DNA from 3 places in the Phyllobacterium sp. SB3 genome. Region 1 is predicted to be linked to each of the others. Evidence: predicted binding sites of a transcription regulator. Region 1 holds the regulator's gene; each other region holds the start of a gene.
The links. Region 1 encodes LexA, which represses DNA repair genes until DNA is damaged. Its sites were predicted from a motif close to TGTTCNNNNTGTGTTCNG; they were not measured.
Positions count from the first base shown of each region.

Region 1 (7,279 bases):
CATAATCCTCGCAGGGCACAGCAAAGCACATGTGCAGGAAGTTGGTCGCGAAATCGAGATTGTTCTTCGGATAAACGAATGGCTGACCGATATGATACTTATAGGCCATAGCGGCCAGCGTTGGGATCTTGGCGATCATTCGGATCGAAGCGACCATGCGCTGATGCGGATCGGAAATATCCGTTGAGTCATGGTAGAAGGCAGACAGAGCGCCGACACAGCCGACCATTACTGCCATTGGATGCGCATCGCGGCGGAAGCCGCTGAAGAAGCGTGACATCTGCTCATGCACCATAGTGTGGCGCGTTACGCGGAAGTCGAAATCCGCTTTCTGGCTCTTTGTCGGCAGTTCGCCGTAGAGCAGCAGGTAACAGGCTTCCAGAAAATCGCCGTGTTCGGCAAGTTGTTCGATGGGATAACCGCGGTGGAGCAGAACGCCCTCGTCGCCATCAATATAGGTAATTTGCGACTCGCAAGAGGCTGTTGATGTAAAACCGGGGTCGTATGTGAACGCGCCGGTATTCTTATAGAGAGTCCCAATGTCTACGACATCCGGTCCGATGGTCCCCTTTTTTATGGGTAAAGCGAATTCGTGACCATTGAGATCGATGTTTACGCTGTTCTCAGACATTGCCGTTCCTTTCTTGCTGACTTGCGCTGAACCCAGCGCAAAAGCACCTTTCCTCGAATGAGGTTATATTCGTGATTTTTACGGGCAGTGCACCGTACCCGAAAGGCACAATGTTGCAATGCAAAAATGCAATCAAACTTATCTGCTGGTGGAGTGAATTTGACATTTGTGACCCCATCCGGTCGCAGGCTCGATTTCAAATGTCAAATTCGAAAACTCCACCAGAAATATAAGGCTGCTAGTGGTCTTCCCGATTCCAGCATTCACTATGTGCGTGATCGAAATGGGATGTGAATGCTGGAATCAGACCACTAGTGCCCTTTTAATTGATCTTCGATGCGTCCAAGCGATTCTTCTTTGCCCAGTACCGCAAGCACATCGAAGACGCCAGGAGATGTTGCTCTGCCCGTCAATGCAGCTCGCAAAGGTTGAGCAATCTTTCCAAGTTTCAGGCCAGTTTTCTCGGCATGAACACGAACGGCTGCATCGAGAGCTTCAGCAGTCCAATCGGCGACACTAGCCAAGTCCGGAAAAACGCCTTGTAGGACAACCAATCCTTCTTCATTGAGTAGGCTCGCGGCTTTTTCATCAAGAGGCAGAGGCCGTTCGGCAAACAGGTATTTGGCGCTATCGGCAAGTTCCACGAGGGTTTTGGCGCGTTCTTTCAAACCCGGCATAGCAGCGAGTAGCTGTGCCTTGGTGTTGTCGTTGAGACGCGCCAATATTTCAGAACCACCTTCGATCTCGGGAAGTACGTCAATCAGGGCTTTGACCAGATCGGCATCTTCAGAAATTCGCATATAGTGGCCGTTGATTGCTTCCAGTTTCTGAAAGTCGAAACGTGATGCGCCGCGATTAATATCGGATATTTCGAACCACTGGATCATCTGCTCGTCGGACATGATCTCGTCATCGCCGTGGCTCCAGCCAAGACGAACAAGATAGTTGCGCAGGGCAGCTGGCAGATATCCCATCGCACGATAGGCCTCAACACCGAGCGCACCATGACGCTTGGACAGTTTTGCACCGTCAGCACCATGGATAAGCGGAATATGGCCCATGACAGGCACATCCCAGCCCATGGCATTGTAGATAACAGTCTGGCGTGCGGCATTGGTCAGGTGATCGTCGCCGCGAATAATGTGCGTTACGCCCATATCGTGATCGTCAACGACGACAGCGTGCATGTAGGTTGGATTGCCGTCGGAACGCAGGATGATGAAATCATCGAGATCCTTGTTTGGAAAACGCACATCGCCCTGTACCTGATCACGCACAAGGGTTTCGCCCTCCTGCGGAGCTTTGATGCGAATGACGGGCTTTACGCCAGCAGGAGCTTCCTTTGGATCGCGGTCGCGCCAGCGGCCATCGTAACGAGGCGGGCGACCTTCGGCACGGGCCTTTTCACGCATTTCTTCCAATTCGGCCTGTGATGCATAGCAATAATAGGCCTTGCCTTTGGTAACCAGTTCTTCCGCCACTTCGCGATGACGAGGTGCACGTTCAAATTGCGAGACAACATCGCCGTCCCAATCGAGGCCAATCCATTTCAACCCGTCGAGTATGGCGGTTACGGCCGCTTCTGAAGAGCGCTCGCGATCGGTATCCTCAATGCGCAGCAACATCTTCCCGCCAGTATGCTTTGCGTAAAGCCAGTTGAACAGGGCTGTACGGGCACCGCCAATATGCAGAAAGCCGGTGGGTGAGGGAGCGAAACGGGTAACGACAGAAGATGACATAGGGTCTCCAGGGCAGTTCGGTCTATTAGTCGAACGTCCAATCGAATTGATTTGGCGTTGATGTACCATAGCGGTGCTGTCGTGCAAGGGCATTGGCAGAAATGGGGATCAATGATCGAGCCGTCAACAGACGCGAAAACGAGTGAAACACGCTTCTGGTCTCAGTCAGAGGGCGCCCAAGAGCTGTTTGCTGTTGATGTCTATAATAGCGGGGTTGTTGAACGCAAATGGGCGGGTGTCCGCAGCTATCTTGTTGTTGCCAGGCAAATTGCCGAGGCTTGCGCCGCGAATATTGTTCGGGCCGTACCAAATGCCATCAGTAATGAGGCAACGCGCGGTACAACATTCCTGTTCTTGCCAGTGTTCGCAGGGATAGGTTCGATTGTTTATTTCAACGCAGGAACGGAGCCGCAGCTTAGCGCAATCCTGTTTGAAGTGACTGCGCTTGTAGCGGGCTATATGTTGGCAGACGCAAGACCAGCCCTAAAGCTGATCCTATTGTTCGCAGTTGCATTCGTTATCGGCATGCTGTGCGCCAAGTTGGAAACATTTCGGGCCGCGACGCCAATGCTGGGCTCTGAAGTGACAACCCGTATGACAGGGCGCGTTTCAGCAATAACAAGGGATGCAAGGGGTGGCTGGCGAGTTACCATGGATGTGCTTGCTACCGAGCGTCCGTCTCTGCGCTTTGGCCCCGATCGGGTCACCGTTTCGGCACGCAAAATGCCGCGAGACATCCGTGTGGGAGATGGATTGCACGGGCTCGTCCATCTGCGTCCGCAATCAGGCCCTGTGCGCCCGGGCAATTATGATTTTGCCTTTTACAACTATTATCGCGGGATAGGAGCCAATGGCTTTTTGCTTGGTTCTCCGGAAAAAATCCATGTTCCGCCAAAACAGGGACTGCTGGCAGCCGCACTGTTGACTGTGAGCAATATTCGCCAGCAACTGACCCAGCGCATTCTGCATAATATCAAGGGGGAACCGGGCGATATTGCAACGTCGCTCGTGACCGGGCAGCGTGACGGAATAAGCGATGATACGAACAACGCCATGCGTTTAAGTGGTTTGTCTCACATATTGTCGATCTCCGGTTTTCACATGGCTTTGGTCGCAGCAATTATCATAGGCGGGCTGCGAGCAGTATTCGCCCTGTTTCCAAATGCATCGGTCCGTTATCCGGTTAAGAAATTCGCTGCCGTCATCGCTTTGCTGGGCTCCGCATTCTATCTCCTGCTTTCGGGCGCCGATGTTGCGGCACAACGAAGTTTTGTGATGCTTGCCGTTATGCTGCTGGCGGTAACAGTTGACCGGTCGGCGATCTCCATGCGCAATCTTGCTATTGCGGCATGTATCACTTTGGCCATTTCACCGCATGAAATTTTAGGTCCCGGATTTCAGATGTCATACTCAGCGACGGCAGCGCTTATCGCCTTTTACGGCTGGTGGTCTCGGTATCAATTAAAGCGAAGTCGTCGGGGGAAGGGGACGGGATACGGGATGTGGTCAATTCCGTCGCGAGCGTTGAACTATGTTGGTGGTATCGCCATGACTTCGCTCGTCGCAGGAACAGCCAGCGCAATTTTTGCAGCTTATCATTTCAACAATACAGCTCCCTTCGGACTGATTGGAAACGCACTGGCATTGCCGGTTGTCTCAATACTGGTGATGCCGTTTGCCGTACTTGGCCTGCTCGCCATGCCTTTCGATCTCGATTGGCTGCCGTTCGCTGTCATGGGGCAGGGTATTGAATTGGTCATCATCATCGCAAAAGCTGTGGCATCCCACTCGCCCAGCGGAAACCTTGGCTTGATGCCCCCGTTGACGCTTATTCTTTTGGCCACAGCGCTTCTGCTGCTGGTGTTTCTTTCAACGTGGCTGCGGTTGTGTGCTTTACCGCTTCTTGTATTGGCGTTTATTGTCATGGGGAATTCGAACGAGCCGAGCATAATGATTTCAGAAGACGGCAAACTCGTTGCTCTAAGGACCAGCGAAGGAAACCTCGCCATCAACAGGGCAGTGGGAAGCGCATTTCATCTGAAAAACTGGCAGCAAGGATATGGTGCAGATGAACTCATTAAGCCTGTAGGAGCTGGGCTTGCTGTCAACGACACGCAATTCGAATGCTTTGAGCGGGTTTGCACCGCACGGGAGCCGGGAGGACTGGTTCTTGCATATACGGACGATCCTGAAAAAATGACCGATGCATGCATGTCAGGTGATATTGTTATTCTTGCCTATGCAGCCGAAGCCCCTACGTGCCGGGATGCTGGCGTATTGACGATTTCAAAACGCGATCTGGCAATTAAAGGGGCGATGGAAATAAGCTTCGACAATTCGCAATCCAAAAATAATTCAGAATCGAAAAACCCGGCGGATGCACTTTCACACCGCCTGCAAACTGCCCAGATGACATATGCTGTTGGGCAATCTAATCGACCCTGGAATACCTATCGCAATTATTCACGTGCTGCGCGAAATCTTCCTGACAAGCGCTCAAAGGAGAACTCTGGCAGCTTTCGTAACAACGCCCTGCAGGAGCGTATTCTTTCAGCGAGCCCATTCCTGCTCCTGATGCCGCAACTCAATAGCGACGTATCAGGCCGACCAATTTGCCCTGCACCTGAACCCGGTCTGGTCCAAAAATTCGTGTTTCATAGGCTGGATTCGCTGCTTCAAGTGCAATTGATGCACCCTTGCGCCGGAACCGCTTCAAGGTTGCTTCCTCATCGTCAACAAGAGCAACGACGATTTCACCGGGGCTGGCTGTATCGCCGCGTTTTATGACAACGGTGTCGCCATCAAAAATTCCGGCCTCGATCATGGAGTCACCCTTGACCTCAAGTGCATAGTGCTCGCCGCTGCCAATCATATCTGGCGGAAGGTTCAGCATATGAGTCTGGTTCTGGATTGCAGCGATAGGCACACCGGCAGCAATCCGGCCCATAACCGGAATACTGATCATGTTTGCAGCAACGATGTCTGCTGAGCTTGCTTGAGGGCGAGGCGGCGCAATATTGCGGCCGAGGCTGCCTTCTATGACACTTGGGGAGAACTTACGCTGGGCATTCAGTCCCGGCGCTATCGAATCCGGAAGGCGGAGCACTTCCAGGGCCCGGGCCCTATTTGCAAGGCGCCGAATAAAGCCTCGTTCCTCCAGCGCTGTGATAAGGCGGTGGATGCCCGATTTGGATGCGAGATCCAAGGCATCCTTCATCTCATCAAATGAGGGAGGGATACCCGTTTCCTTCAACCGTTCATGAATGAAAAGCAGAAGTTCATGTTGTTTGCGCGTGAGCATGGGGCGATCCTTCAGCGTGGAATCGGAAAAACAAAACCAGAACAAACACTATATGTTCCAGTTGTGTTCCACAAGGATTAATATCTGGTATAAACCAGCCACTTATAGCACACGACGGTAAAAATTAGACGAAACGTTGTGAAAAAGGCGAGAAGCGCCGATTAGCTGCTTACAGGAGGCCCGCTTGACTGGCGGACAATAAGGTCCACCGGCCAAAGTTCGTGAATGTCATCAACTGGCTCTCCATCAAGCACGCGCACGAGCATTTCAGCAATCCGGGTGGCCGCAGCCCGCATCGACGACCGCGTCGTGGTCATCGATGGCACCATGTTGCTGGCGTTGAGATAGGGGAAAACGTCATCATGCGTGATGAGCGACACCTGTTTGCCGAGTTGATAGCCATTATTGCGTACGGCACGAGCGACGCCCAGAGCAGTCATCATTGATCCCGCAATAATAGCCGTCGGCTGTGGTGTGCATGCAAGCAGGCGCTGCGTTTCGCGGAAGCCGATTTCATCGGAGAAACGGTCATGCACGATGAACCGCGAATCTATTTCAATACCGCGTTCGCCAAGTGCTTGCCGATAACCAAGCTCGCGATGTTCGGAGAATGTGAACCCCCTCAAGCCATCGATCATGGCGATATGGCGGTGCCCGAGATCAAGCAAATGGCTCGCCGCCTGATAAAACGCGCCCTGATTATCGATGTCGAGCCACGCGTGCGGTTTGCCGACATTGGTGCGTCCATGCAGAACAAAAGGAAACTTTGCGTCGATCAGCATCGAAACGCGCTCATCCACGAGAGACGGGTGAGAGACAATGATGGCATCGACGCGCTTGCTGGAAATCAGGCGCTTGTAGACCGAGATTTCATCATTGTCGACGAGAGGACTGATGAGGAAGTCTATTTCGTCATGCGCAAGGCGTTCTGCCAAGCCGGCAAGAAACTCGGCTGTGTGCGGTCCGAAACGCTGGCTTGATTCAGCGGGAACGATAATGCCGATGGCGCCAACGCGGCCCATGGCGAGCCGCCGGGCATTTGCATTTGCACTATAGCCGAACTTTAACGCCGCCTTGTTGACCCGCTCGCGCGTCGCTTCATTGACTTCAGGATAGCCGTTCAATGCCCGGCTAACTGTCGTCTGCGAAAGGCTGAGTTTATCAGCAAGTTCTTTAAGCTTCATGCCGGATGTCCAAACTACGTTCCGATCTGTGCGGTCCATCATCTAACTCAGCTTACTATAACCATACTTCAAAGCGCTTTAAATGATCAGAACAATTTTATTTGTACGATTACAGGCGTTCATAAACTATTTATTGACAATCGATTTGCGTTTTGACACCTTCCATCCAAAGCGCTTTGGATTGGTTAATTTCATCACTGATGCGCTTGAGGAGGGGTTTATCGATTGGGGTTACCTGCCGTCCGGCACTGGCGATCCATCAAACATTTTTGGGAGGGTTTATGAAAAAGAGTTCAATTCTTGCAGGTGCCCTGCTTGCAGCGCTTCTGTCTTCCGGTGCCTACGCGGCAAATCTTTCTATAGTTTACAGCTCGACCGGTAATGAGACTGCTGAGCTACGCAAGCAGCTTGACCGGTTTGAGAA
Region 1 covers NZ_JBDYKI010000004.1:540,204-547,482, reverse strand. Annotated here, with positions in the region: gene gltA (citrate synthase) at 1-631, opposite strand, end outside; gene gltX (glutamate--tRNA ligase) at 943-2,370, opposite strand; partial or broken gene ABKW30_RS18080 (ComEC/Rec2 family competence protein) at 2,431-4,227, shown strand; gene lexA (transcriptional repressor LexA) at 4,955-5,671, opposite strand; gene ABKW30_RS18070 (substrate-binding domain-containing protein) at 5,833-6,855, opposite strand; gene ABKW30_RS18065 (ABC transporter substrate-binding protein) at 7,137-7,279, shown strand, end outside.

Region 2 (7,279 bases), on a different contig from region 1:
TTTGCGTGCGGTAGCTTTGGGCATGCAGCAAATCGCTACTGGCGATGCCAACATCATTGTTGCCGGTGGTCAGGAGTCCATGTCCATGGCACCGCATTGCGCGCATTTGCGCGGCGGCGTCAAAATGGGCGATTTCAAGATGATCGACACCATGATCAAGGATGGCCTGACGGATGCCTTCCACGGCTATCACATGGGCATCACCGCTGAAAACATCGCCCGCAAATGGCAGTTAACGCGCGAAGATCAGGATAACTTTGCCCTCGCTTCGCAAAACAAGGCCGAGGCGGCGCAAAAGGCCGGACGCTTCAAAGACGAGATCGTTCCGTTCACCATCAAAACCCGTAAAGGCGATGTGGTTGTTGCTGATGATGAGTATATCCGTCATGGCGCTACGCTGGAATCGCTTTCGAAGCTGCGGCCGGCCTTTGACAAGGAAGGAACGGTGACTGCTGGCAACGCCTCGGGTCTGAACGATGGTGCAGCCGCCGTAGTGCTCATGAGTGAAGAAGAGGCCAAGCGCCGTGGTATCAAGCCGCTGGCTCGTATCGTTTCTTGGGCAACAGCAGGTGTTGATCCGGCAATTATGGGAACCGGCCCTATCCCAGCCTCCCGCAAAGCTCTCGAAAAAGCCGGTTGGAAGGCAGAAGATCTTGATTTGGTGGAAGCAAATGAAGCCTTTGCGGCTCAAGCTTGTGCGGTCAACAAAGATCTCGGCTTCAATCCCGATATCGTTAATGTCAACGGTGGAGCGATCGCCATAGGTCATCCGATCGGCGCTTCCGGTGCACGTGTCCTCAACACGTTGCTTTTCGAATTGAAGCGGCGCAACGGCACCAAAGGCCTTGCCACGTTGTGTATTGGTGGCGGTATGGGCGTAGCGCTCTGCATTGAACGCGTGAAGGATTAATTGAAAATCTTGCCGGCTTTGCGTTAGCAAGGCCGGTATTTTGCAGGGAGCAAATCGCCCTCTGCGCAAGTGACTTATTGACTGTGTTTAAGCGAGATTATTTCAGGGAGGGGAAACATGACCAAAACAGCAATCGTAACTGGTGGTACGCGCGGCATTGGTGCAGCGATTAGTATTGCCTTGAAGGCTGCTGGCTACAAAGTTGCCGCTAGTTATGCCGGCAATGACGAAGCCGCGAAGAAATTCAGTGATAAGACAGGCATAGCCACCTACAAATGGGATGTGTCGAGCTACGATGAATGTACTGCCGGTATTGCCAAGGTCGAGGCAGACCTTGGGCCAGTTTCCGTACTGGTAAACAATGCAGGTATTACGCGCGATGCGATGTTTCACAAGCTCACGCCCGGGCAATGGAGCGATGTGATCAACACCAATCTGAATGGCCTGTTCAACATGACTCATCCAATCTGGACGGGGATGAGGGATCGCAAGTTCGGTCGCATCATCAATATATCGTCGATCAATGGTCAAAAGGGCCAGGCCGGTCAGGTAAATTACTCGGCTGCCAAGGCGGGTGATATCGGCTTCACAAAAGCTCTGGCACAGGAAGGTGCTCGCGCCGGGATTACGGTCAATGCGATTTGCCCCGGCTACATTGGAACCGAGATGGTGCGGGCAATTGACGAAAAGGTTTTGAACGAGCGGATCATTCCGCAAATCCCGGTTGGACGCCTTGGGGAGCCAGAAGAAGTGGCGCGCTGTGTGGTTTTCCTCGCGTCTGACGAATCCGGTTTTATAACGGGCTCGACACTTTCGGCTAATGGCGGACAATATTTAAGTTAACCAGTTTTGCCGCGTATCCCCGGATGCGCGGCAAATCCTGGCACCTACGGAATCTCATCCTAAAATGAAACTTGACTCAAGATTAAAATTGACAGTGATGGCTAAAAGCCAAGAGTTAATTTTTTCACGAAATTTAGCTCTCTAGCGAGTCGGGCGATTCAGTATGTGGTATTCTTACCCCAAAGAAAATCTACATATGGCCGTGAACAAATCAGGAATCTGGTCCTAAAGCTGATTCGTAGCTGATTCGTTCTGCTCGCGTTCTATTTCTTAACGGTACATTCCGTGAATCGATTAATGATTGTTTATCTGGATTGGGCCACATACCTTCTGTAGATGCTGAGAATGCTGTTTGGTTGAATGCCAAACTTGGTTTGCTCGTTTGGGCGGTACTGGAATTTAATTGATGAACCTAATGCCCAAGACCGAACTGCCTCTCACATTGACTGGCCGCGATGTAACGGCAGTTTTGGGGCCTACAAACACTGGCAAGACCCATCTTGCTATTGAACGTCTTCTTGCGCACCGGTCTGGAATGATTGGTTTGCCGCTGCGACTTTTGGCGCGTGAGGTTTACAATCGGGTTGCCGAACGGGTGGGCATTGCCAATGTCGCGCTGATCACCGGCGAAGAGAAGATCAATCCGCCGGGCGCTCGCTATTCAGTTTGCACAGTTGAGGCGATGCCGCGTCAAACCGATGTGGATTTTGTTGCGATTGATGAAGTGCAACTCGCCAATGACCTTGAGCGCGGTCACATTTTCACAGATCGCATCCTTCATCTTCGGGGACGTCAGGAAACAATCCTGTTGGGTGCCGCAACAATGCGCGGGATCCTCGAAAAGCTTTTGCCGGGTATTTCCGTAATTACGCGGCCAAGATTGTCTAATCTCACTTATGCCGGTTCAAAGAAGATAACGCGCTTGCCGCCGCGGACGGCCATTGTCGCTTTCGCGGCGGAAGAGGTTTACTCAATCGCCGAGTTGATCCGCCGACAAAACGGTGGCGCTGCGGTTGTTATGGGAACATTGAGCCCGCGTACCCGAAACAAGCAGGTCGAACTCTATCAGTCGGGCGATGTGGATTATCTGGTCGCAACTGATGCGATTGGTATGGGGCTCAACCTGGACGTTGATCATGTGGCCTTTGCCCAAGACCGCAAGTTTGACGGCTATCAGTTCCGCGATCTTTCTCCTGCCGAGATCGGTCAGATTGCCGGACGTGCCGGTCGACATTTGCGAGATGGTACATTTGGCACCACAGGCCATGTATCAGGCTTTTCTGAAGCCCTCGTTCAGCGTATCGAATCGCATGCCTTTGATGCGGTCAAAATTCTGCAATGGCGAACCGCTCGTTTTGACTATTCCAATCTTGATGCGCTGAAGCGCTCTATTGATACGCCCGCGCCAATTGAGGGGCTGACGAGAGCACTACCTGCGGTTGATCAGCAGGCTTTGGAATTTCTCTCGCGCGATCCGGACATTGCACCACTTGCGAACACACCGGAGCGAGTGGCCCTTTTGTGGGATGCCTGCGCATTACCGGATTACCGCAAAATTGCCCCCGCGCAACATGCGGACATCATCGCGTCCGTGTATACCGATCTTGTTGAAAAAGGTCATGTGAACGAAAATTACATGGCTGAAGAAGTGCGCCGGGCTGATTCCATTGACGGCGATATTGACGCCCTTTCTCGGCGTATCGCACAGATCAGGACGTGGACATTTGTGTCTCATAGGCCCGGTTGGCTGGCAGATCAGGCACATTGGCAAGAAAAGACGCGTGAAATTGAGGACAGATTATCCGATGCACTGCATGAACGGTTGACGAAACGCTTCGTAGACCGCAGGACAAGCGTGCTTATGAGGCGCCTGAGAGAGAATACAATGCTAGAAGCCGAAATTAGCCCTGCCGGGGACGTTGTTGTCGAAGGGCACCATGTTGGACGATTAGACGGGTTCCGCTTTACTGCGGATGCCCAAGATGATGGAACAGACGCCAAGGCCATTAAGGCCGCAGCGCAAAAAGCCCTGGCGGCAGAGTTTGAAAATCGTGCCGAGCGATTCTCAGCATCTGCCAATGGCGATTTCGCGCTGGCGTCCGACGGTACGTTGCGCTGGGTCGGCGCGACGATTGCTTCTGTCGTGTCTGGCGAACAGGCCCTGAAGCCGCGCGCTGTACTGCTTGCGGACGAGCAGCTTACCGGCCCGGCTCGTGACAAAGTTGCAGCACGCGTTGAACGCTTCCTTAGCCATCACATCGATACGGTATTGAAGCCACTTGTTGATCTCGCCAACGCGGACGCGCTGGTCGGTATCACCAAAGGCCTTGCGTTTCAGCTGGTCGAAAACTTTGGTGTTCTGCAACGCCGGGATGTCGCCGAAGAAGTTCGTGGTCTGGATCAAGACTCCCGTGCGGCTCTGCGCCGCTTGGGGGTGCGTTTTGGTGCCTACCACGTATTCCTGCCTGCTTTGCTCAAGCCAGCTCCTGCCGGTCTGCTGACGCTCCTCTGGGCTCTTAAAGAAGATGCCAAAGATCGTCCGGGATACGGCGATGTTGTGCAGGTATTGTCTGCGGGCAGAACGTCTGTTGTGACTGATGCAAGCTTTGATCCCGCATTTTATCGTTTGGCAGGTTACAGATTGCTTGGCCGTCGGGCTGTTCGCATCGATATCCTTGAACGCTTGGCTGATCTCATCCGTCCTGCGCTGGCTTGGAGGCCCGGAACGGGCGTGCGTCCTGATGGTGCCTATGATGGTTCGCGCTTCCTGGTGATCCCGGCGATGATGTCGATTCTTGGCGCAACGGCAGATGACATGGAAGAGATTCTCAAAAATCTTGGATATCGTCAGGAAGCGGTCGAGCCCGCGGTTGTTGCTGCCAAGCTGGCAGAGCTTGAAGCAGTAGCAAATGCTGCGCTGAAACAAGATGTGCCAACCGCCTCTAAAGTACCTGCTGCGGAACCAGTCGGTCCAGGTTTCGTCAATGCATCAACGATCGAAGCTGTTGTTAAACCTGTTGCGGATGTCAGTCCGGTTGTAGCGGTTACGACTGAGGACGCACCGAAACCAATTCTTCTGTGGCGTCAAGCTCGTTTTGATAATCGCAATAATAATCGCGGCAATCATGAGAAGCGTGACAATCAGCGTGGCGGACAAGCGCGTAACGGCCAAATTGAGCAGAGGACCGCTCGACCGGATCGTCCGTCACTGCCTCAGAATGAGCGTGGTGAACGTAAGGAGCATTTTCGCGGTAAAGGTAAACCGGCGGGTAATGAGCGCTTCAAACAGGATGGCGCGAAACATGGCGGAAAACCACAAGGGCAGCACAAGGCTCCGGCCAAGCGTCCCGAACGCGAGGAACGTCCAGTCAAGATCGATATGGATTCGCCTTTCGCAAAATTGCTCGCCCTGAAGGAACAAATGAAGAAATAAAGCGATGGCAGAGGCCGAGGGGAAAAAGGGACAGCGTATCGATAAATGGCTGTTTTTTGCACGGGTGGTAAAATCCCGCTCCCTTGCGGCCAAGCTGGTGTCCAGCGGGAATGTTCGTCTCAACAAGGTAAAAATTGATCAGCCATCTCAGAATATCAAAACTGGCGATGTGCTGACAATTGCCTTGGAGCGTCGTATCCTTGTTTATGAAATCGTCTCCGGTGGGCTGCGGCGTGGGCCGGCTGAGGAAGCACGGGAGCTGTATAAGGACATTTCCCCACCTCCTTTACCGAAAGAGCTCAGCCGCCTGGACGCGTTGCCAAAGCGTGATGCAGGAAGTGGTCGCCCCACAAAACGGGAGCGACGGCAAGTTGATCGTTTAATGCACGGTGACAATGACGATTCCAGTCAATAATGCCGGCCGACAGGTGGATGGAATAAACTTCGAAGTTTAAGCTGAATTCCAATATGCTATACCGCAATATCTCTATTGCAGAGGAATGAATTTCTTGTTCAGCTCCGATGAAGGTGCGAACAATGCCGCCGAGAGCTTGCCGGTAACCCGACAACCGCGTTCTGGTGCCGCAGTCTTGTTCTTACCTCTTGTCAGCTTGGCAGCAAATCGTTACCTCAACGATTGTACCGCTGATCGTGGTGTCTTCTGGAGCCGTAAATGACTTATGTTGTGACCGACAATTGCATCCGCTGCAAATACATGGATTGCGTTGAAGTCTGTCCGGTCGATTGTTTTTACGAAGGCGAAAACATGCTGGTCATCCATCCGGATGAATGCATTGATTGTGGTGTCTGCGAGCCGGAATGCCCTGCAGAAGCCATTAGACCGGACACTGAGCCGGGGCTGGATAGCTGGTTGCAACTCAATTCCGAGTATTCCGAGAAATGGCCGAATATTTCGACCAAGGGCGAAGCGCCTTCTGATGCCAAGGAAATGGATGGCGTAACCGGTAAGTTTGAAAAGTTTTTCTCTCCGGAACCTGGCGAAGGCGACTAATGTTCAAAGGAATAATGCTGGCTAAGCTGGATTTGCTGCAATAAGCAAGTCTGTAGACGCTCGTTTTTTGAGCAAATGCAGCAAAAATTTGATTCTACTCGGTTTTCATGTTATGGTGCTGAAATATGTTGATCATTGGACGTCAATTTCGTGGCGCTAAAGTATAAATCACCACTTGGCTAGATTTTTTTCGGACGTAGCAGTTCAGGGTATGCTTGTTTGTCATTCAGCCCAACTGATCCGTCCGGATTGCTTTTGCGCGACACCATTGACGACCGACAAACCGGGTTCCGGTTTCCAGTGGTTGGTTTAACCGGTGCGTTTTGCCGGGCGCAGCAGGGAGTAATGAAGCGCATGACAGTAGTTCCGCAGAAAAAAGCCGCCCAGCGTATTGGATTCAAGACGGGCGAATTTATTGTATATCCGGCACACGGCGTTGGTCAAATTGTCAATATTGAAGAACAGGAAGTTGCAGGCCACAAGCTTGAACTGTTCGTTATTGATTTTCAGAAAGATAAGATGCGCCTGAAAGTGCCTGTTGCCAAAGCAACGGCCATCGGTATGCGGAAGCTTTCTGAGACAGATTATGTAGAACGCGCACTGAAAGTGGTACAGGGTCGTGCGCGCATCAAGCGGACCATGTGGTCGCGTCGCGCGCAAGAGTATGATGCGAAGATCAACTCAGGCGATCTGATTTCAATTTCCGAAGTTGTACGCGATCTTTTCCGCGCTGATAATCAGCCGGAACAGTCCTATTCAGAACGCCAGCTCTATGAAGCAGCGCTCGACCGCATGGCTCGCGAAATTTCTGCTGTCAACAAGATGTCGGAGACAGAGGCCGTCCGTCTCATCGAGGTTAATCTCGCAAAGGGACCAAAGCGCGGTGCAAAGACTGATGAAACTGAAACTGAAGTTGAAGCAGATGTAGTTGCTGAAGACGAACAGGAAGAAGCCGCGTAAAGAGCCTATTCCCTCAGAAAAAAGCCCGGCTGTGCCGGGCTTTTTTGTTATTCGCTGATAAGCTTCACCTTGTCGCCAACCGATACCGTTCCGCCTGGCGGCATAGCGTTGATAAGGCGAA
Region 2 covers NZ_JBDYKI010000001.1:315,546-322,824, reverse strand. Annotated here, with positions in the region: gene ABKW30_RS01625 (acetyl-CoA C-acetyltransferase) at 1-910, shown strand, start outside; gene ABKW30_RS01620 (beta-ketoacyl-ACP reductase) at 1,028-1,753, shown strand; gene ABKW30_RS01615 (helicase-related protein) at 2,160-5,186, shown strand; gene ABKW30_RS01610 (RNA-binding S4 domain-containing protein) at 5,191-5,601, shown strand; gene fdxA (ferredoxin FdxA) at 5,860-6,198, shown strand; gene ABKW30_RS01600 (CarD family transcriptional regulator) at 6,544-7,158, shown strand; gene ABKW30_RS01595 (M48 family metalloprotease) at 7,206-7,279, opposite strand, start outside.
Region 2: ABKW30_RS01615 (helicase-related protein) is a predicted target of LexA. The motif match lies at 2,002-2,019, and genes of this name have one in related genera.

Region 3 (7,279 bases), on a different contig from region 1:
TGGAGCAATTGCCTCTGAATTCCTTTAACTTGTAATCAACCATCGCACCTGTGTTGATGAGCGATCAAGCTGACGTCCAGATTGACAGCTACCGCCGTGATCAAGGCACCGGCATCATGAATGCCCCTGTCGAATGTGTTCATTACTGCTCGGGTAATTCTGTCACGTGGGGCGAATGGATGGCCGCCGATCTGTTGACAAGAGATTTCAAAAGCCAAGGACATTACATCCCAGTCTGATGTGGAATACTTGCTTGCATAACGGGGCGCAATTTGATCATCGTTTTGCTCCTCGCCTGTGTTGGGCGGAAGCACGCGTGATCACTCAAACATCCATCACCAAACATGCGTAGTATGGATGCTGAGTTAGGCTGTTTGCGGCGAGAGTCCATCCACAGTGGGGCGCTTAAGCGCTAACCGGGCTTTGGGTTTTCTGTCCAGTGTTCCAGCGTCGGATCATCAATATACCTTCCGGGTGAGCGCAGATACGCGACGATTTCAAGCTTCGGAAAATTCCAGTCGCATACTTTTCATTTATTCGTTCCAGCTTGGCCGCTACAGTATCAAAGTCCTCGCCGGGAAGATCAGCGTCACCGATAAGATACTTGTCATGTCCGACTGTGCAGATATCGCAGCCAGCTCTGATCCTCTTTAACGAAATCAGAGATGTCGCTTGCATCAGTTTGATTGGCTGTCGGTCATACCTTGCCGTCGTCCTTATGCTCTCCATAATGCCAGCCAATCCGATATCGCCCGAAGAATCCAAAGCTTCCCCGTTGCTTGCAGGCAGGATATTCGCACCAATGCTCAACGATTTTCTGCGGTACATCCATATGCGATGATATTCGATGCTCGTTCGGTTGCCGATCCCCTTGCAGGGGTTGCGGAAGGCATCAAAGCCGGTCGATATTTTGTAAAGTTACACATGAAGCGATGCTATCCTTCAACTTTCCAGGACGAAAACTAACTCCACATGGCACGCATACGTGAACCTGCATCTACACGGACGCCACGGACCTCGGTTTGCCTTGCATTCTGTGCACGTGCAATTGGCCACGAGCAACACTCGAAATATTGCAGCAGGGTGGCGGGAATGAAACGGGTGCGCGATGCATAAACGTGCCGGTCGCCTCCAGCGTTCTGTCCGTGCGTAAAGAACCGCTGCGGGGTGACAAGGTGCAGACTATCCTTTGCCCGTGTCATGGCGACGTAAAGCAAGCGCCTTTCTTCCTCGATCTCTGCCGACGAGCCAGTACCAAGGTCAGACGGCATGCAGCCGTCAATGACATTAAGCAGGTAGACCGATTTCCATTCCTGTCCTTTGGCCGAATGGATTGTCGACAGAATTAGATAATCTTCATCAAGCAATGGCACACCGGACTGGTCGCTTGTTGCGTCTGGCGGGTCGAGGGTCAACTCTGTCAGAAACCGTTCGCGAGACGGATAGCCGCCTGCAATTTGCTCAAGCTGAAGAATATCGGCCTGGCGCATTTGCGCATCTTCGTGAATACGCTCCAGATGCGGCTCATACCACCGCCGGACCAACTCGATTTCGGCTGGCCAGCCCATCTTTCTTTCGCTGAGTTGCTGGACGGTGGAAACGAAGTCTGCCCAATTCTCACCAGAACGGGGAGGTGCAGGATGCACGTTGAGCGCTTTCAGCGGCTCCACGCCGATTGCCATGTCATCAAGTGCACGCTGTGCTGACGCGGGACCAACACCGGGGAGTATCTGCATGAGGCGGAAACCCGCGACACGGTCACGCGGATTTTGCGCAAAGCGAAGCATGGCCAGAACGTCTTTGACGTGGGCGCTGTCGAGAAACTTCAATCCACCAAATTTGACGAAAGGAATATTGCGCCGGGTCAGTTCAACTTCCAAAGGTCCGCTATGATGGGATGTCCGGAACAGCACCGCTTGCTGTTTCAGGGTCGTTCCGGTTTCACGGTTCTCCAATACCTGATCAACGATATAATTGGCTTGCTCGATTTCATCGCGCACCGTGACAAGTCTCGGCCTCTCGTCCGATTGACGTTCAGTCCAAAGGTTCTTGGTAAAGCGTTCGGAGGCGAGATCAATCACGCCGTTCGCTGCACTCAGAATTGGCTGCGTTGATCGGTAATTGCGATCAAGTGTAATGACATCAGCCGGCGGAGTGAATGAGTTTGGGAAATCCAGGATGTTTCGGATAGTAGCGGCACGGAAAGAATAGATGGACTGCGCATCATCGCCCACCACTGTCAGGCCACGCCCCCCGGGCTTCAAGGCCAACAGAATGGTTGATTGCAGCCGATTGGTATCCTGATATTCATCAACGAGCACATGATCGAAGCGACCACCGATGTCTTCGGCTAAAAGTGGATCGCAGACAGTCTGCGCCCAATAGAGCAGCAAATCATCATAGTCGAGAATGTTCTGTGCCTGCTTGGCCTCGACATAACCGGAAAAAAGCTGCCGAAGCTGTGCCTCCCACATGGCGCACCATGCAAAAACGTTCTTGAGAATTTCAGCGAGAGGGCGTTCAGAATTCACCACGCGAGAATAAATCGCAAGACATGTTCCCTTGGTTGGAAAACGGGTTTTCGTTTTGGAAAAACCAAGTTCGTGCCTTACGAGATTCATCAAGTCGGCGGAGTCTTCACGGTCGTGGATCGTGAAATTCGGATCAAGGCCAATCTGTTCGGCATAGTCACGCAAAAGTCGGGCACCAATTCCATGAAACGTTCCGGCCCAGTCCAGGGCGTCAGTCATGATCGATGACTTTTGTCCCAGAACCCGAGTGCATATGCGTCCTACCCGTTTTGACATTTCGGCGGACGCACGTCTGGAGAACGTCATCATGAGAATCCGGCGCGGATCGGCACCGTTCAGTATAAGGTGGGCAACGCGGTGCGCCAGGGTATTGGTCTTTCCGGATCCGGCACCGGCAATGACAAGAAGTGGGCCTGCTGTCTGACCATCGGGTAATCCGATACCGAATTCCACGGCTTTGCGTTGTGCAACGTTCAACTTCTCAAGATGCGCAACACTCATCGAAATTCCGGTTCCTATCCCTGATTCTAGCGGGAACAAAGATAGAACGTATCATCGGTGTTACCGATATTCAAGACAGGGCATTTGTATCGCAGACCTGGCTTGGAACGGTTAAGGCTCGTGTTCGTTACATCTGGAGGTTCAGGGAGATATCTCATGTCAAACGGCGACAAATCTAACGGCAATCCCGTTGACCGAAGCAGTTCCACAACCTTTGGGCGATCGGTAGAAAGCGAGGCACAGATTGCCGATGCAGCCAGCCGATCATCCAGTCTGGCAGGCAGAGGCGAAACACTTCATATATACCGGCTCGTGCCTATAGCCTTGCCTGATGATCCCCGATGGGAAAACTCACCCTTCCAGGGTGAGGTCGTTGTTGCAGCCAGGACCACTGGTGACGCTCGCATTGTAGCTGCCGGCCGCGAACTTGATTTCATGGAAGTAGACGCAGCGCCTGCAGATGACGTTACAACATTCAATGCGAGCGCCTTCAGAGACGACAAGCTCTACACAGTCATTGAGATTGAAAGCGATCGAACTGATCTGACGCGAGGTGTGATCGTCGGTGATATCAGCATTGATAATATCCGGCCCGTGCAGTCGATAGATTAATCGCGCAGTCCTGGTGTCGATCATGTTGTTTTCTTTGTTCTTGCAACTCCATATCTGACGGCTTTTTCGTCAGCGAGTTATTCGAACATGCGAGCCGAAATATCGCTCAGGCTCCTCGCGGTGCAACCGGCGTACCTGTAAGCATTTGTAACAATGGGCGTAAAGGTTATCCTACACCTCAACATAGCAGAACCGCGTGTTCTCCCTTATCGGGCGCAGACGCCACCTGGTTGCCATAGCAACCGACCGTCATCCAGCTATAACGCGGCACCCAAGTGCGCTTCCGTCGCTGTTCCGGCGTAATCCATTCCCCCTCGAAAGCCTTTAGGAAGCACGCAGCGTCTCGTTCTTCAGCAAACATGTAAATGATGTATCGATCAGGATGAACGTAAATGCTCTGGTTCAAGCGGTAGCTGCCAAGCTGGTGCGACAGGAGCATGACTTGATCGAAGTTCAGCCGAACATCTTCACAATGCAGGGCTACCTGAAAAGGGAAACCCTTATCAATCAGGCTGGGTGGTGGCTCGCCTCTGGTTCTGGTCATGTCAGTGCCTTGAAAGCCTCGGTTTCCAGCCTCGGGCATAGCCAAAACCCATGGCGAGCGAGGCATATTCAAGCTCTTTGATCAAGAGGCTTCGTTCGGAGAGCAGGGCGGTAAACGCCGCCTGCACATCACCGCCATGTTCGGCAATAAGCCGCTCGACTTCATCGTCGTGCTTCAATTCGGATTCATTCATGGCCAGCCCTTTCACTGAGACAAGCCTGTCCGCTCCCCATGCCAGACAGAGTTTTCAGTCCTGAATTGTTTTGAAGCCGCCGCAATCTGCTGCGATGTTCCTAAAATGTTCCGGTTATTCGAAAGAGTCAATATCCCTAAAAAGTTTTTGAGTAGGAGTCCCTTTGCCTCGAACCCTTCCTGGCCGGCCTTCTGAAACAGGAATGGCCTGAAGAGAGAAAAGTTAAGTGAAGACCTTCCGGAACGCAGCTTCGGCACCATCTCCGGCTGCAAGTGCTTTTATTGCTGGTTCCCATTATTTTATAACGAAACGCATGAGCGGGTTTGGCAGACTTATGATGCTCCCGCTGGCCGCTGTTCAAGAAGCGCGTTGCGGCCCACCGGAACCGTCAACGCCAAATAGACGAGATTAAACAAACACAATCCGGATCCACGGCCGGCGCGTCTGAATATGCAGGTGCTTGACAGGCTGGTGTGGATCGAGAGAAACTGGCGGGCAGCGAGTCTCTGGCGCCAGAATCGCCATAACAACTACACGGCTCTCATAGCTTCAAATGGATGTCACGTAGAAGTCACGGTTGATCTGTTCATTTGTCACGATGAAAGATCGGAACATACATATTCTGGCATCGGCGATACAATGCGAGGAGTGTGACACTGTCTTCACCGCCATTCCTCAGGAAGATGGAGACAGTGCTCCTGTCCACTGTCGCGAATGTAGGGCGTTCATCTGCTTGTGGAGTGAGCTACCAGAAAATTCAGGATTGAACGCCAACGCCTGAAATGAAGCGCCACTCTGTCCTTCGGGATGGGGCGGCGCTTTGTGTTTAAAGCTGTTGCGGCCCCTTTTTCTCGACCATTTTGGAACCATTCGGCAGGCCTTTGGTTGTCGCATCACATGACAGACAGGCGGGAAATGCTGATGACCGATAAGTTTACACCAATTCGCCTTCGGGGGCTGAGATCAGAGGAAGTCCACGAGATTGATTCATGCACTTCAGCTATCGGCTTTCTGTATAGCCTGTGGCCGCGAAAAACCGGTGAAAAGCGAGCTTCTGCAGAACAGGCTTGCAGACAGGCGCTGGCGGGCGACATCACGCCTGACGAAGCCAGGCTCGCATTCTATGAAGCTGCACTGGAAGCGGACATTCTTGACCAGCCGAGGGATTGAGGAGCCGTTGGCAGAAACCACCACTCTGCAATCCATGACATCGCACCCCGTCACTCCATGCAGTCGGCAGACCTTTCCGGTCTCGGCACCCCGCGATGAAAGCGATCTTTGAAAACATCGCCGCAAACGCTGAACAGCAGGTAGAGGCCGCTGTCGCGGCGCTGCCCGACGGTTTTCCCGATCAGCTCGTGATGTCGACCATTAACCACCGCGTCCGGCTCGTGGCCGATTCACTTTCGCAAGCGTCTCATGTCTGAAGCAAGAAATTACCCGCATTGCCGTTCTTGGCCAGGACTCCCTGCCAAGACACTCTCCCTAACCTGCGCTGCGGGAACAAATATCATTATGAACCCGTCACGTTTGCCAGCATCACACTGGCCAGTTTGCCTGCGGGACCGTCAAGTGATTCGACCGCGCTTGCCCAGGCGTCGGCATCGGTGCCAAGAGCAGTGTGAAGCCATGCAAGGCTCAGACGCTTTGTCGCTTCCAGGCTGTCCGGCGCTTCGACTTCGGTTTCCTTCGCATCCAATCCGGCAATGCCACCCAAGCCATGTCCGACGCCATGCAGCGTTATGAGTGCCTCGGCTCCGGTGCTGTCATGGAAGGCATCGGCATGCCATTCCGGGCCGCGCCGCGTGAAGTGTGGATTGTCGTCCGCGCCGCAGACAACGAGGCTGCGGGTCGCCATGTGCGAGAAATCCACATCGAAGAACGGGAGACGCGCCGCGCTTTCCGGGGTAAGATCGCGACCGCCCCGGCCCGGCGTCGCCAGGAGGACGCCGGCAGAGATGCGCGGATCGGCGAAACTCTCTCCCTGCAATTGCGCACCCAGAAGCAACCCGACGGTGAAGCCGCCGAAGGAGTGGCCGGCCGCCGCGATGCGCCGATGGTCGAGGCGACCGGTCACCGCGGGCGCCTGCTGTTCCACCTCGTCCAGCCGGTCGAGAATCGTCGTCATTTCCGACACGCGCTCGCGCCAGAAAAAGGGAGCACCGGGGGCGTCACGCGGCAGACCCGCGACGGGGGAGTTCCCGTGTGTCGGCTGGATCACCGCAAATCCGCGCTCGGCCCAGAATTGCGCGATCGACGCATAGCCGTCTTTCGACGGGATATAGTTCGACGGTCCGGCCCCGTGCGACAGCAGCACGATTGGCAGGGCCTCGTCTTCGGCGGGTGCGGTCAGGCGCAGCTGCAGCGGCGTCCGCCCCGCCAAGGGCAGGGTGATCGGCGTATAGGCCACGGTCAACCGGGGCTCTGGCACCGGGATGGTCCGGGAGAGATCGATGAGATTGTTCATGTGTCGTTATCCTTGTGGCGCCCATGCATCTGGCGAGATCGCGGGGGCAGAAACGCTCAGTTCACGTTAGCGGCCGTTTTCCTGAAGATTGTTTCCGCATCGGAGCCTGCAGGCAGGCGCATCGGCGCATCGGGTTCCGTCACTGCCAGCCATACGGCCTGCGCCACATCCCTTGGGTCCGTCTTTTCGGTCGAGCTGCGCATCCTAGCCAGGTAGTCTCGAACGAAAGCCTCATAGGGCGCCGGGATATCCATCCCCATGCGCGCCACGGCATTCTTCCCGAAAGAGGTCGTCGGAGCCGAACCTGGCAGGATAAGCCGCGTGCGGATACCGAATTGCGCAGTCTCAAGGGCCAAGCTTTCGGTGAACGCATTTATTGCAGCCTTGCTGGCGCTATAGACGGACAGCGCTGGAAACGGGCGCAGCGTGAC
Region 3 covers NZ_JBDYKI010000002.1:185,784-193,062, forward strand. Annotated here, with positions in the region: gene ABKW30_RS07360 (hypothetical protein) at 406-810, opposite strand; gene ABKW30_RS07365 (ATP-dependent helicase) at 963-3,032, opposite strand; gene ABKW30_RS07370 (hypothetical protein) at 3,189-3,644, shown strand; gene ABKW30_RS07375 (hypothetical protein) at 3,823-4,188, opposite strand; gene ABKW30_RS07380 (hypothetical protein) at 4,190-4,381, opposite strand; gene ABKW30_RS07385 (DUF982 domain-containing protein) at 5,303-5,551, shown strand; gene ABKW30_RS07390 (hypothetical protein) at 5,647-5,808, shown strand; gene ABKW30_RS07395 (dienelactone hydrolase) at 5,895-6,848, opposite strand; gene ABKW30_RS07400 (SDR family oxidoreductase) at 6,905-7,279, opposite strand, start outside.
Region 3: ABKW30_RS07365 (ATP-dependent helicase) is a predicted target of LexA. The motif match lies at 3,064-3,081, and genes of this name have one in related genera.